Regions from separate parts of the Methylobacterium sp. AC690 genome, predicted to be linked through region 1. Evidence: riboswitches for the same ligand, from Rfam matches in the RefSeq annotation. Region 1 holds a riboswitch; each other region holds the start of a gene.
The links. Region 1 has a riboswitch for cobalamin ahead of AC0IY1_RS03520 (TonB-dependent receptor). Riboswitches for the same ligand answer to the same signal wherever they lie in the genome.
Positions count from the first base shown of each region.

Region 2: linked by a shared signal. The riboswitch ahead of AC0IY1_RS00925 (CbtB domain-containing protein) and the one ahead of AC0IY1_RS03520 (TonB-dependent receptor) in region 1 are both predicted to bind cobalamin.
Region 3: linked by a shared signal. The riboswitch ahead of AC0IY1_RS15235 (TonB-dependent siderophore receptor) and the one ahead of AC0IY1_RS03520 (TonB-dependent receptor) in region 1 are both predicted to bind cobalamin.

Region 1 is NZ_CEEDOX010000002.1:249,142-252,341, reverse strand. Features, by position in the region: gene AC0IY1_RS03530 (FdhF/YdeP family oxidoreductase) at 1-572, opposite strand, end outside; gene AC0IY1_RS03525 (hypothetical protein) at 879-1,178, shown strand; cobalamin riboswitch at 1,267-1,467, shown strand; gene AC0IY1_RS03520 (TonB-dependent receptor) at 1,780-3,200, shown strand, end outside.
Region 2 is NZ_CEEDOX010000001.1:189,898-193,097, forward strand. Features, by position in the region: gene AC0IY1_RS00910 (hypothetical protein) at 1-551, opposite strand, end outside; gene cobO (cob(I)yrinic acid a,c-diamide adenosyltransferase) at 551-1,162, opposite strand; gene cobU (bifunctional adenosylcobinamide kinase/adenosylcobinamide-phosphate guanylyltransferase) at 1,159-1,671, opposite strand; cobalamin riboswitch at 1,778-1,970, shown strand; gene AC0IY1_RS00925 (CbtB domain-containing protein) at 2,025-2,201, shown strand; gene AC0IY1_RS00930 (CbtA family protein) at 2,229-2,984, shown strand; gene AC0IY1_RS00935 (DUF1636 family protein) at 2,977-3,200, shown strand, end outside.
Region 3 is NZ_CEEDOX010000012.1:72,688-75,887, reverse strand. Features, by position in the region: gene AC0IY1_RS15240 (PAS domain-containing protein) at 1-764, shown strand, start outside; cobalamin riboswitch at 1,149-1,357, shown strand; gene AC0IY1_RS15235 (TonB-dependent siderophore receptor) at 1,469-3,200, shown strand, end outside.

The sequences.
Region 1 (3,200 bases):
GCGATGCCGCTGGCCTCGTGGCACATGTTGGAGCAGTCGGGGAAGTTGTTGGTGCCGTAGTGCCGGGCGAAGAGCTGGTAGAGGTAGGCGGCCTCGTTGGAGGCGCGGCCCGAGGTGTAGAACTCGGCCTGATCCGGGTGATCGAGGCCGCGCAGGGTGGCGCCGATCTCCGCGAAGGCGGCGTCCCAGGTGGTGACGACGTAGCGGTCGCTCGCCGCGTCGTAGCGCATCGGATGCGTGAGGCGGCCCTCGCCCTCCAGGGCGTAGTCGGTCCAGTCGCGCAGCTCGGTCACGGTATGCCTAGCGAAGAATTTCGGCGGGGTGCGCTTGTCCGTGGCTTCCCAGGACACCGCCTTCACGCCGTTCTCGCAGAACTCGAAGGAGGAGCCGTGGGCCGGATCCCCCCAGGCGCAGCCCGGGCAGTCGAAGCCGTCGGGCTGGTTGGCCTTCAGCATGGCACGGGCGCCCGACAGCGGCGCCCGGCTTCCCAGCAGGTGCTTGCCGCAGCTTTTCAGGGCCCCCCAGCCGCCAGCCGCGGAGGAGCGCTTCGGGGACGCGACCGGATGATCCATGAAGGGGTCCTGAGGGGCAGGGCTCGCGTGGCCGACGATCGGTCGCGAAGCGGAGCAGTCTCGCTCCAGCGATATCGCGATGCACCGTGCGCGCTCAATCGCGTGAAAACGCAGGCCAGTCATGCCGTTAGGGGTACCATGCGTTTTTTGCAGAGCCGATGAAGAGTGGGTTAAAACCGTTCCAGGCCGCGATGCGAAACATCAGGTGCTTGATCCCGAGAACCGCACTCTGGCGGAGGGCCGGCCGATCGCCTAACCCTCGCCCCGGATCGCGGCTGGGGCGCGTGGCAGGCGGGAGCGCGGGAGATGAAGACGCCGGTGAGGATCTTCGCGGCGGCGGCCGTCGCCCTCGCGGTCGGCCTCGCGGTGATGGCGCATGATCGGCAGATGGGGGCCGAATGGGCCGTGTCCGCCGAGCAGATCGCCGACGCTCGGGCCTACGGAAAGCCCGGCGTGGAACTACCGCCGGGTTACATGGTGACCGAGCCCCAGCGCAGCGAGGGCGCGGACCGGCTTCCCCTGAAGTGGATCCTCCTCGGCCTGGCGGCCGGCGGCGCCGTGCTGGCCGGGACGGGCCACCGGCGCGAGCCGGCCCGGAAACCGTAGGGACGGCGCTGACGCCCGGCCCCTGTCGCCTGCCGGGCACACCGGCCTGAAAACCCGCCGCGGCCATTGACGCCGCAGCCGCCGATCGGGCCTCCTGACCCCCGACGGTTCCTCAGGATCGAGGATCAAAAGGGAACGCGGTGAGGGCGAGCGCCCGAGGCCGCGGCTGCCCCCGCAACTGTAAGCGGCGAGCTCCTCATCAGCACGTCACTGGGTTCTCGGACCTGGGAAGACGATGGGAGGGCGGTGACCCGCGAGCCAGGAGACCTGCCGTCAGTCGTGGTCACACGCGAAACGCATCGGGCGGGGTGTCCTGATGGGTGTCGGGGTGGATGCCGCGTGGCATCCGCGCCGGCCTCGTTCGCGGTGACGTGCCACAGACGTCGCCCGAGGTCCCATGTCGTCCTCTGATTTTTGTTCGCCCTCTCGTTCTCGTTCGCCCTCTCGTTCTCGTTCGCCCTCTCGTTCTCGATTGTTCCGTCGTTCACGGCTTTCCCGCCGATCCTGGCTCCTCGCCGCCTGCGCCGGTCTCGCCCCCTGCGGCGCCGGGATTCCCGACGCCGTCGCCCAGAGCGCGCAGGCGGATCTCGCTGAGTTGTCCGTGACCGCGGAGGCACCGGCGGGCGGCGGGCGTGGACCGGCCGCCAATGCGGGGTATGTCGGCGGCGTCACCGGCATCGGCGGCGGCCTCCGGACCGTCGATGCGGCGAGCGCCGGCGTGATCTCGGGCGCGGCGCTGAACAGCCGGCCGATCTCACGGCCCGGGGAGGTGCTGGAGAGCGTGCCCGGCCTCATCGTCACCCAGCATTCCGGGGAGGGGAAGGCCAATCAGTTCTTTCTGCGCGGGTTCAACCTCGACCACGGCACCGACATCGCCATCGCGGTGGACGGCATGCCGGTGAACATGCGCACCCACGCCCACGGCCAGGGCTATGCCGACCTCAACTTCCTGATTCCCGAGCTCGTCGGCGCGGTGGCGTTCCACAAGGGGCCGTACTTCGTCCGCGACGGCGACTTCGCCTCGGCCGGCTCGGTGCGGATCGACTATCTCGACACGGTGGAGCGCAACCTCGCGCTGACCTCGCTCGGCAGCTTCGGCTACAAGCGCGCCCTCAGCATCGCCTCCGCGGCCCTCGGCGAAGGCCGCCTCCTCGTGGCCGGCGAGGCCCAGACCTATGACGGCCCCTGGGACGTGCCGGACCGCCTCGCCAAGCTCAACGCCGTCGTCCGCTACAGCCAGGGGACGGCCCTCGACGGCTTCGCGCTGACGGGAATGGCCTACTGGGCCAGGTGGAACGCCACCAACCAGATCCCCGAGCGGGCGGTGGCGGAAGGCCTGATCGGCCGCTTCGGCTCCCTGAATCCCACCGATGGCGGCGACACCGGCCGCTTCTCCCTCTCGGGCCGCTGGAGCCGGACGAGCGACGCCGGGATCACCCGGGCGAGCGCCTACGTCATCCGCTACGGCATGAACCTGTTCAACGACTTCACCTACTTCCTCAACGATCCGGTGAACGGCGATCAGTTCCGCCAGCGCGACAGCCGCGTGCTCGGCGGCGGGGAGGTCAGCCATACTGTCCAGGGCAGCCTGTTCGGCGTGGCCATGGAGAACGAGATCGGCGTTCAGACCCGCACCGACAGCATCCGGGTCGGGTTGTTCAACACCACGAACCGGCAGTACCGCTCGACGGTCCTGGACGACCGGGTGCTGGAGGCAAGTGGAGCGTTCTACTACGAGAACCGCCTGCGCTGGACCGACTGGCTGCGCACCAGCGTCGGTTTCCGCGCCGATACCTATTACGCCGACGTGGTGTCCGATACGGCGGCGAATTCCGGCACGGCGCGCGACAGCATCGTCAACCCGAAGCTCGGCCTCGTGCTGGGCCCGTGGTTCGACACCGAGCTGTTCGTGAACTACGGCGGCGGCTTCCACTCGAACGACGCCCGCGGCGTCACCGCCACGGTGGATCCGACCAGCCCCCTGTTCACCATCAGCCGGTCGCCCTTCCTGGTGCCCTCGAC
Region 2 (3,200 bases), on a different contig from region 1:
ATCGCGAGGTCGCCGCAGGTCGCCGCCGGGGGCGGCGCCTGGTCCCACCCGTGCGGCAGGGGCTGCCACAGGAGCTCGGCACCGATGGTCTGCCGCGTCGTGCCGAGGGCCTGGACCACCCGGCCGAACGGTGTGTCGGTGGTCTCGAGAAGGCGGTTCATCTCCGGGGTCAGGCGCTCGGGCACGTACCAGTTGTCCGCCTCGGACAGGACGTGGTCGCCGCAGGCGAGCTTCACCTGACGGTAGCGCAGGAGCGTGTCGGGCCCGGCATTCAGGCGCCGGCGCGTCTCCTCCGAGGCCGGCTTGTCCGCGCCGCGCTGCAGGTTCGCGGCGAGCCGGGGGGTCGCGGCCATGCCGTGCTCGGCGCACCAGCCTTCGAGGGTCGCGGTGGCGGAGCGGCTGGCGAGCAGCCGGGCGTTCAGCCCCTCCACCACGGCCAGGGCCTCGACGCGGCCCAGATAGGTGGCGGGCCACGGCCCGGCCGGGTCGGCCCGGACTCCGTGCGCTCCCAGCACGGTGGACAGCGCGACCGCCACGATGGCCGCCCGCATCAGAACTCGATCCCCGCCTGCGCCTTCACCCCGGCGGCGAAGTGGTGCTTCACGCTGCCCATCTCGGTGACGAGGTCGGCGGCCTCGATCAGGGCCGGCTTGGCGTTGCGGCCGGTGACGATGACGTGGAGGTCCGGTCGGCGCCCCCGGAAGGCCGCCACCACGGCGTCGAGATCGAGGTAGTCGTAGCGCAGCGCGATGTTGAGCTCGTCCAGCACAACGAGGCGGATCGTCGGATCGGCCATGAGCTCGAGGGCCTTGGCCCAGGCGTGCTCGGCGGCGGCGATGTCGCGGGCCTTGTCCTGGGTCTCCCAGGTGAAGCCTTCGCCGAGCGTGTGCCAATCGATCTGATCGCCGAAAGCCTTGAGGGCGTGCTTCTCGCCGGTGTCCCAGGCGCCCTTGATGAACTGCACCACGCCGACGCGCCAGCCATGGCCGAGGGCCCGCAGCATCAGCCCGAGGGCCGCCGTGGTCTTGCCCTTTCCGGGACCGGTATTGACGATGAGGAGCCCCTTCTCGATCGTCTTCTCCGCCACCTCGGCGTCCTGGACGGCCTTGCGCTTCTCCATCTTCTCGCGGTGCCGCGCGGCCTCGGTCTCGGCGTCCGTCATGGGGTGGCTCCGGGTTGGGGTTTCACGATCATCGGCAGGCCCGCCACCGTGAGGACGACGCGGTCCGCCTGGGCCGCGAGGCGCTGGTGCAGGCGCCCGGCGGCATCGCGGAAGCGGCGCGCGAGGGCGTTGTCCGGCACGATCCCGAGGCCGACCTCGTTGCCGACCAGGACCACCGGGCCGGGGGCCGCCGCACAGGCCGCGAGCAGCGCGGCGGTGGCAGCCTCGAGGTCGGCCTCGGCCAGGATGAGGTTGGTGAGCCAGAGGGTGAGGCAATCGACCAGCACCGGCCCGGTCGCGGCGGCGACCGCCTCGGCCAGGGCGATCGGCACGTCCTGCGTGATCCAGCCCTCCGGGCGGCGGGCGCGGTGGAGCGCGATGCGCTCCCGCATCTCGTCGTCCCAGGCCTGGGCGGTGGCGAGGTAGAGCCAGGGTCGAGGCTGGGCCTCGATCAGCGCCTCGGCATGGGCGCTCTTGCCCGAGCGCGCGCCGCCGAGCACGAGGATCATTCGGGGTGGAGGATGCGGCATGGGGCATGCTGTGCCCGATATCGAGGTCCGAGGTCAAAGGCGGGAAACCCGCCCGGGCCGCGTTGTCAGCGGATCGGCAACCGCGTAGAAGCGAGGATCGGACGGTGCCCCGGCGACGGGGTGAAAAGGGAATGCGGTGAGGGGGCGACCCTGAAACCGCGGCTGCCCCCGCAACTGTGAGCGGAGACGGGACTGCCATCAGCCACTGGAGCGATCCGGGAAGGCGGCAGGACCAGCGACCCGCGAGCCAGGAGACCTGCCGTCGAAAGTGGACCTGCCGTCCACGCCCCATCCTTGACGGCCGCCGGCGGGGTGGCCAGGAGATGTACCCGATGTCGACCAACACCCTCGTCCTGACCGGCAGCCGCACCAACGAGCGCCTCGGCGCCGTGTTCGTGGCCGCCTTCCTCGGCCTCGGCCTCGTGTTCATGGCCGGCTTCGCCCCGGCGATGGCGCTGCACAACGCGGCGCACGACTTCCGGCACAGCCAGAACTTCCCCTGCCACTGAGCGCCTCCGCTTAAGGCAGAACCGCCCATGATCATCCGGCTCGTGTCGGCGGCCCTGGTCGCCGGCTTCCTCGCGGCTGTCGTCGCGACGGGCCTGCAGCTCGCGCTCACCTCGCCGCTCATCATCGCGGCCGAGCGCTACGAGACGCAGGCCTCCGCCGCGCCCGGCCGGCCGACCCCCGCTTCCCTGATCGTCCGCGTCCACGGCGGTCACGATCACGGCACCAAGGCCCCCTCGGTGGCGGGCGGCGAAGTCGCGCCCGACTGGCAGCCGGGCCCCGGCCTGCCGCGCATGGCCTTCACGGCGCTGGCCACCCTGGTGGGCGGCGTCGGCTACGCGCTCCTGCTCGGTGCCGTGCTCCTCGCCTGCCACCGCGAGCCCAGCCCCGAGGCCGGCCTGCGCTTCGCCATCGGGGGCTTCCTCGCCGTGGCGCTGGCCCCGGCCCTCGGCCTGGCCCCGGAACTCCCCGGCATGGAGGCCGCGCCGCTGGCCGACCGCCAGTTCTGGTGGGTGATGACCGCCGCGGCCACCGCCATGGGCCTCTACCTCATCGCGATCCGGCGGGCGCCGATCACCATCGCGGGCGGCCTCGTGCTCCTCGTGGCGCCCCATCTTGCCGGGGCGCCGGAGGCGAGCCACGCCGCCTCGAACCTGCCGGCCTCCTACGCCGCCCAGTTCGCCGCGCGCTCGCTCGGCATCGCCTTCGTGTTCTGGGCGGTGATCGGGTTGGCCTATGGCTGGGCCTGGGGCCTCTTCGGCCGAACCCGGCCGACCCATGCCTGAGGCCGCGCCCGTCACCCTCTACGTCTGCGCCACCTGCCGGGCGGCCGGCGATACGGCGGAGCCCCGCGCCGGCGCCCGCCTGCTGGCGGCGCTCCAGGAGGCCGTGAGCACCGGGGCCCACCCCGGCATCACGGTCGAGAGCGTCGAATGCCTCTCGGTCTGCAAGCGCCCCTGCACCGTGGCGGTCGCCTCGCAAGGCCGCTGGACCTACGTCTA
Region 3 (3,200 bases), on a different contig from region 1:
CCCTCCTGAACCTCGCCATCAACGCCCGCGACGCGATGCCGGAGGGAGGCAGGCTCATCATCGAGACGGCGAACAGCTTCCTCGACGATGCCTATGTCGCGCGCGAGATCGGGGTGCGGGCCGGACAATACATCTGCATCTGCGTGACCGACACCGGCTCCGGCATGCCGCCGGACGTCATCGCGAAGGCGTTCGATCCGTTCTTCACGACGAAGCCCATCGGGCAGGGCACCGGGCTCGGGCTGAGCATGATCTATGGGTTCGCCAAGCAGTCGGAGGGCAACGTCAAAATCTACTCCGAGACCGGGAAAGGCACCTCGGTGAAGCTCTACCTGCCACGGTTTTTCGGTGAGTTCGAAGAGCCTGGCACCACCAGGGGCGAGACGCCCCGTGCCGAACTTGGCGAGACGGTCTTGGTGGTCGAGGACGACGATACGGTGCGAACCCTCGTCGTCGAGGTGCTGGGTGAACTCGGGTACGCCACCCGGGAAGCGCCTGACGGGCCTTCCGGCCTCCGCATCCTGCAGTCGGACGCGCGCATCGACCTCCTAGTTACGGATGTCGGTCTGCCTGGGCTCAACGGCCGACAGCTCGCGGACCAGGCCCGAACCGGGCGGCCGGACCTGAAGGTGTTGTTCATGACAGGCTACGCGGAGAACGCTGCCTTCGGTGCAGGCCACCTCGCACCCGGTATGCAGATGATCACTAAGCCTTTTCCGGTCGAAGGACTTGCGAGCAAGATCCGCTCGATCATCGAAGCATAAAGGTCGCCGGGTTACCCAGGTACGCTTAACGCCAAAAATCGAGCTTGTAGGCGCCAATGGAAATACGGGTTAATCAATCGTCCACGGCTGAACGTCAGCTTCCCGCGTCCTACGAACCGTAAGCAGACAGGCTGCAAACCACCCAACCCAGCCGTAGAGCGGACGGATGATTCCCTACCCAATTTCGCCGTACATGTCCTCTTGCCCAGTCTTCTTGCAGGGTCGTTCATTGTCGGAGTGAGCAGGTAGCGACACCCTTTCGGAACAGCTAAATCGTGCCGAAGCCGTTGTGTCGTTTGAGACACATCAGCCGTTACAAACAGCTCCCCTACCTCTCGCCCCCAAGTGTCGGTGTCTACTCCGTTGACTTGTCCAGCCGGAAGATGCCGGTGGAGCCGTCAAGGTTCTCACGGTCCCGTGATCGTGAGCTAAGAGGGAATTCGGTGAAGCCTGTAAGGGCGAGACCGGAGCTGCCCCCGCAACTGTGAGCGGTGAGCCGCTGCCGAACATGACCACTGGCAACTCGTGCTGGGAAGGTCAGGCAGCGGTGACGACCCGTGAGCCAGGAGACCTGCCTTGGCGGTTGTTTTGGTCTCGCGGGCGGGGTGTCCGGTGGGTCGCTGTTCGACGCGGGTCCATCGGATCTTCATCGCGCACGCGCGCTCCATCGACACGCGGCCCCGGCAAGCGGTGGGGCTCGCCCGATGGTCTTTGTTCTCCAATTTCCTTGTCGGCGACACCGCCGCCTCTCGCGCCTTCTCCGCGGGAGCACGATCCTTGCAGCAGGCTTGCTGATTAGCGAGGTGCAAGCCCAGGATGCGGCGGTCGCCCTCGACACACTCTCTGTCGAGGCCAACGCAGGTAGACCCGTCCGCTCGGACGTCCTCGGTCGCTCCTTCGACGCGATCAGCATAATCGGGCCGACCCCGGGCTTCCGCTCGGATCGTGCGGTATCGAGCACCAAGACCAACACGCGCCAGCTCGACGTTCCGCAGGTGGTCACCGTCGTGCCGCGCGAGCTCATCACCGACGTCAACGCCACCCGTGTCGACCGCGCCTTCGACTACGTGCCTGGGCTGACCCAGACCAACAACTTCGGCGGGCTGGGCACGTTCGCCTACGCCATCCGCGGTGTGACGACGGCCGAGGTCTACCGCAACGGCCTGGCGGCCAACCGAGGCGGCCCGCCCCCGCTCATCGACACCCAGAACATCGAGCGCATCGAGGTGCTCAAGGGGGCGGGTGGCGCCCTGTTCGGTCGCAGCGACCCCGGCGGCCTCGTCAACATCATCACCAAGCAGCCCACCGCCACCCGCTTCGTCGAGATGGGCGGGCTCTGGGGCTCGTTCGAGCAATTCCGCGGCACCGTCGATTCCGGTGGTGCCCTCAACGACGAAAAGACGCTGCTCTACCGCTTTAACTTCGCGGGCGGGAGCCAGAACAGCTACCGCGACTTCGTCGGCGACGACCGGCTCTTCATCGCCCCCGTCCTCAGCTGGCAGGTGACGCCGGACACCAAGCTCACGGTCGAGGCCTCGGTCACCCGCAACAACGTCATCGTCGACCGTGGCGTGGTCGCGATAAACAAGCAGCTCGGGTTCGTGCCGATCTCCCGCTTCCTCGGCGAACCCGGACAGGTCACCCGCCAGACCGACGAGGTGCTGCAGGTGCGCCTCGACCACCGCTTCGACGCGGACTGGCAGATGCGGCTCGCGGCGCAGTTCAACACCGGCACCCTCAACGGCGAGAGCGCCGAGGGCCGCGGCCTCCGATCCGACAACCGCACGGTCATCCGCGACCGCAACTATCGCGATTACAGCTACGACTCGGCCATCGGCCAGGCCGAGATCGTCGGCAAGTTCACGACCGGCGACATCGGCCACACCGTGCTCCTCGGCTTCGACCGCGAGGATTTCGATAACCGGCAGCTCTACCTGCGTTCGAACTTCAACACGTTCCCCTACGCCCTCGACATCTACAACCCGCGCTACGGCCAGCCCCTGCCGCCGCTCACGCGCGCCTCCAACACCCTGGAGAGCGTGACAGATACCGGCTTCTACGCCCAGGACCTGATCGACCTCGCTCCACAATGGAAGGCGCTCGCCGGCGTGCGCTTCGACCTGTTCGAGCGGTCCTTCAAGCAGCGCGTCGGGAACACGAGCGGCGAGCAGACCCGGGCCGCCGCCTCGCCGCGGGCCGGCCTCGTCTATCAGCCCCTTCCCGAGCTCGCCCTCTACGCCAACGTCAGCACCAGCTTCCGTCCCAACATCGGCACCGACGCGAGCCTCGGGGCCCAGTCGCGGCCGTTCGAGCCTGAGACGGGCCTCGGCTACGAAGCCGGGGTCAAGGTCGAGCTATACGGCGGTGCCTTGATGCTGACCGGCGCGGCCTTCCGCATCGACCGTCAAAACGTCCTCACCGCCGACCCTAGCAATA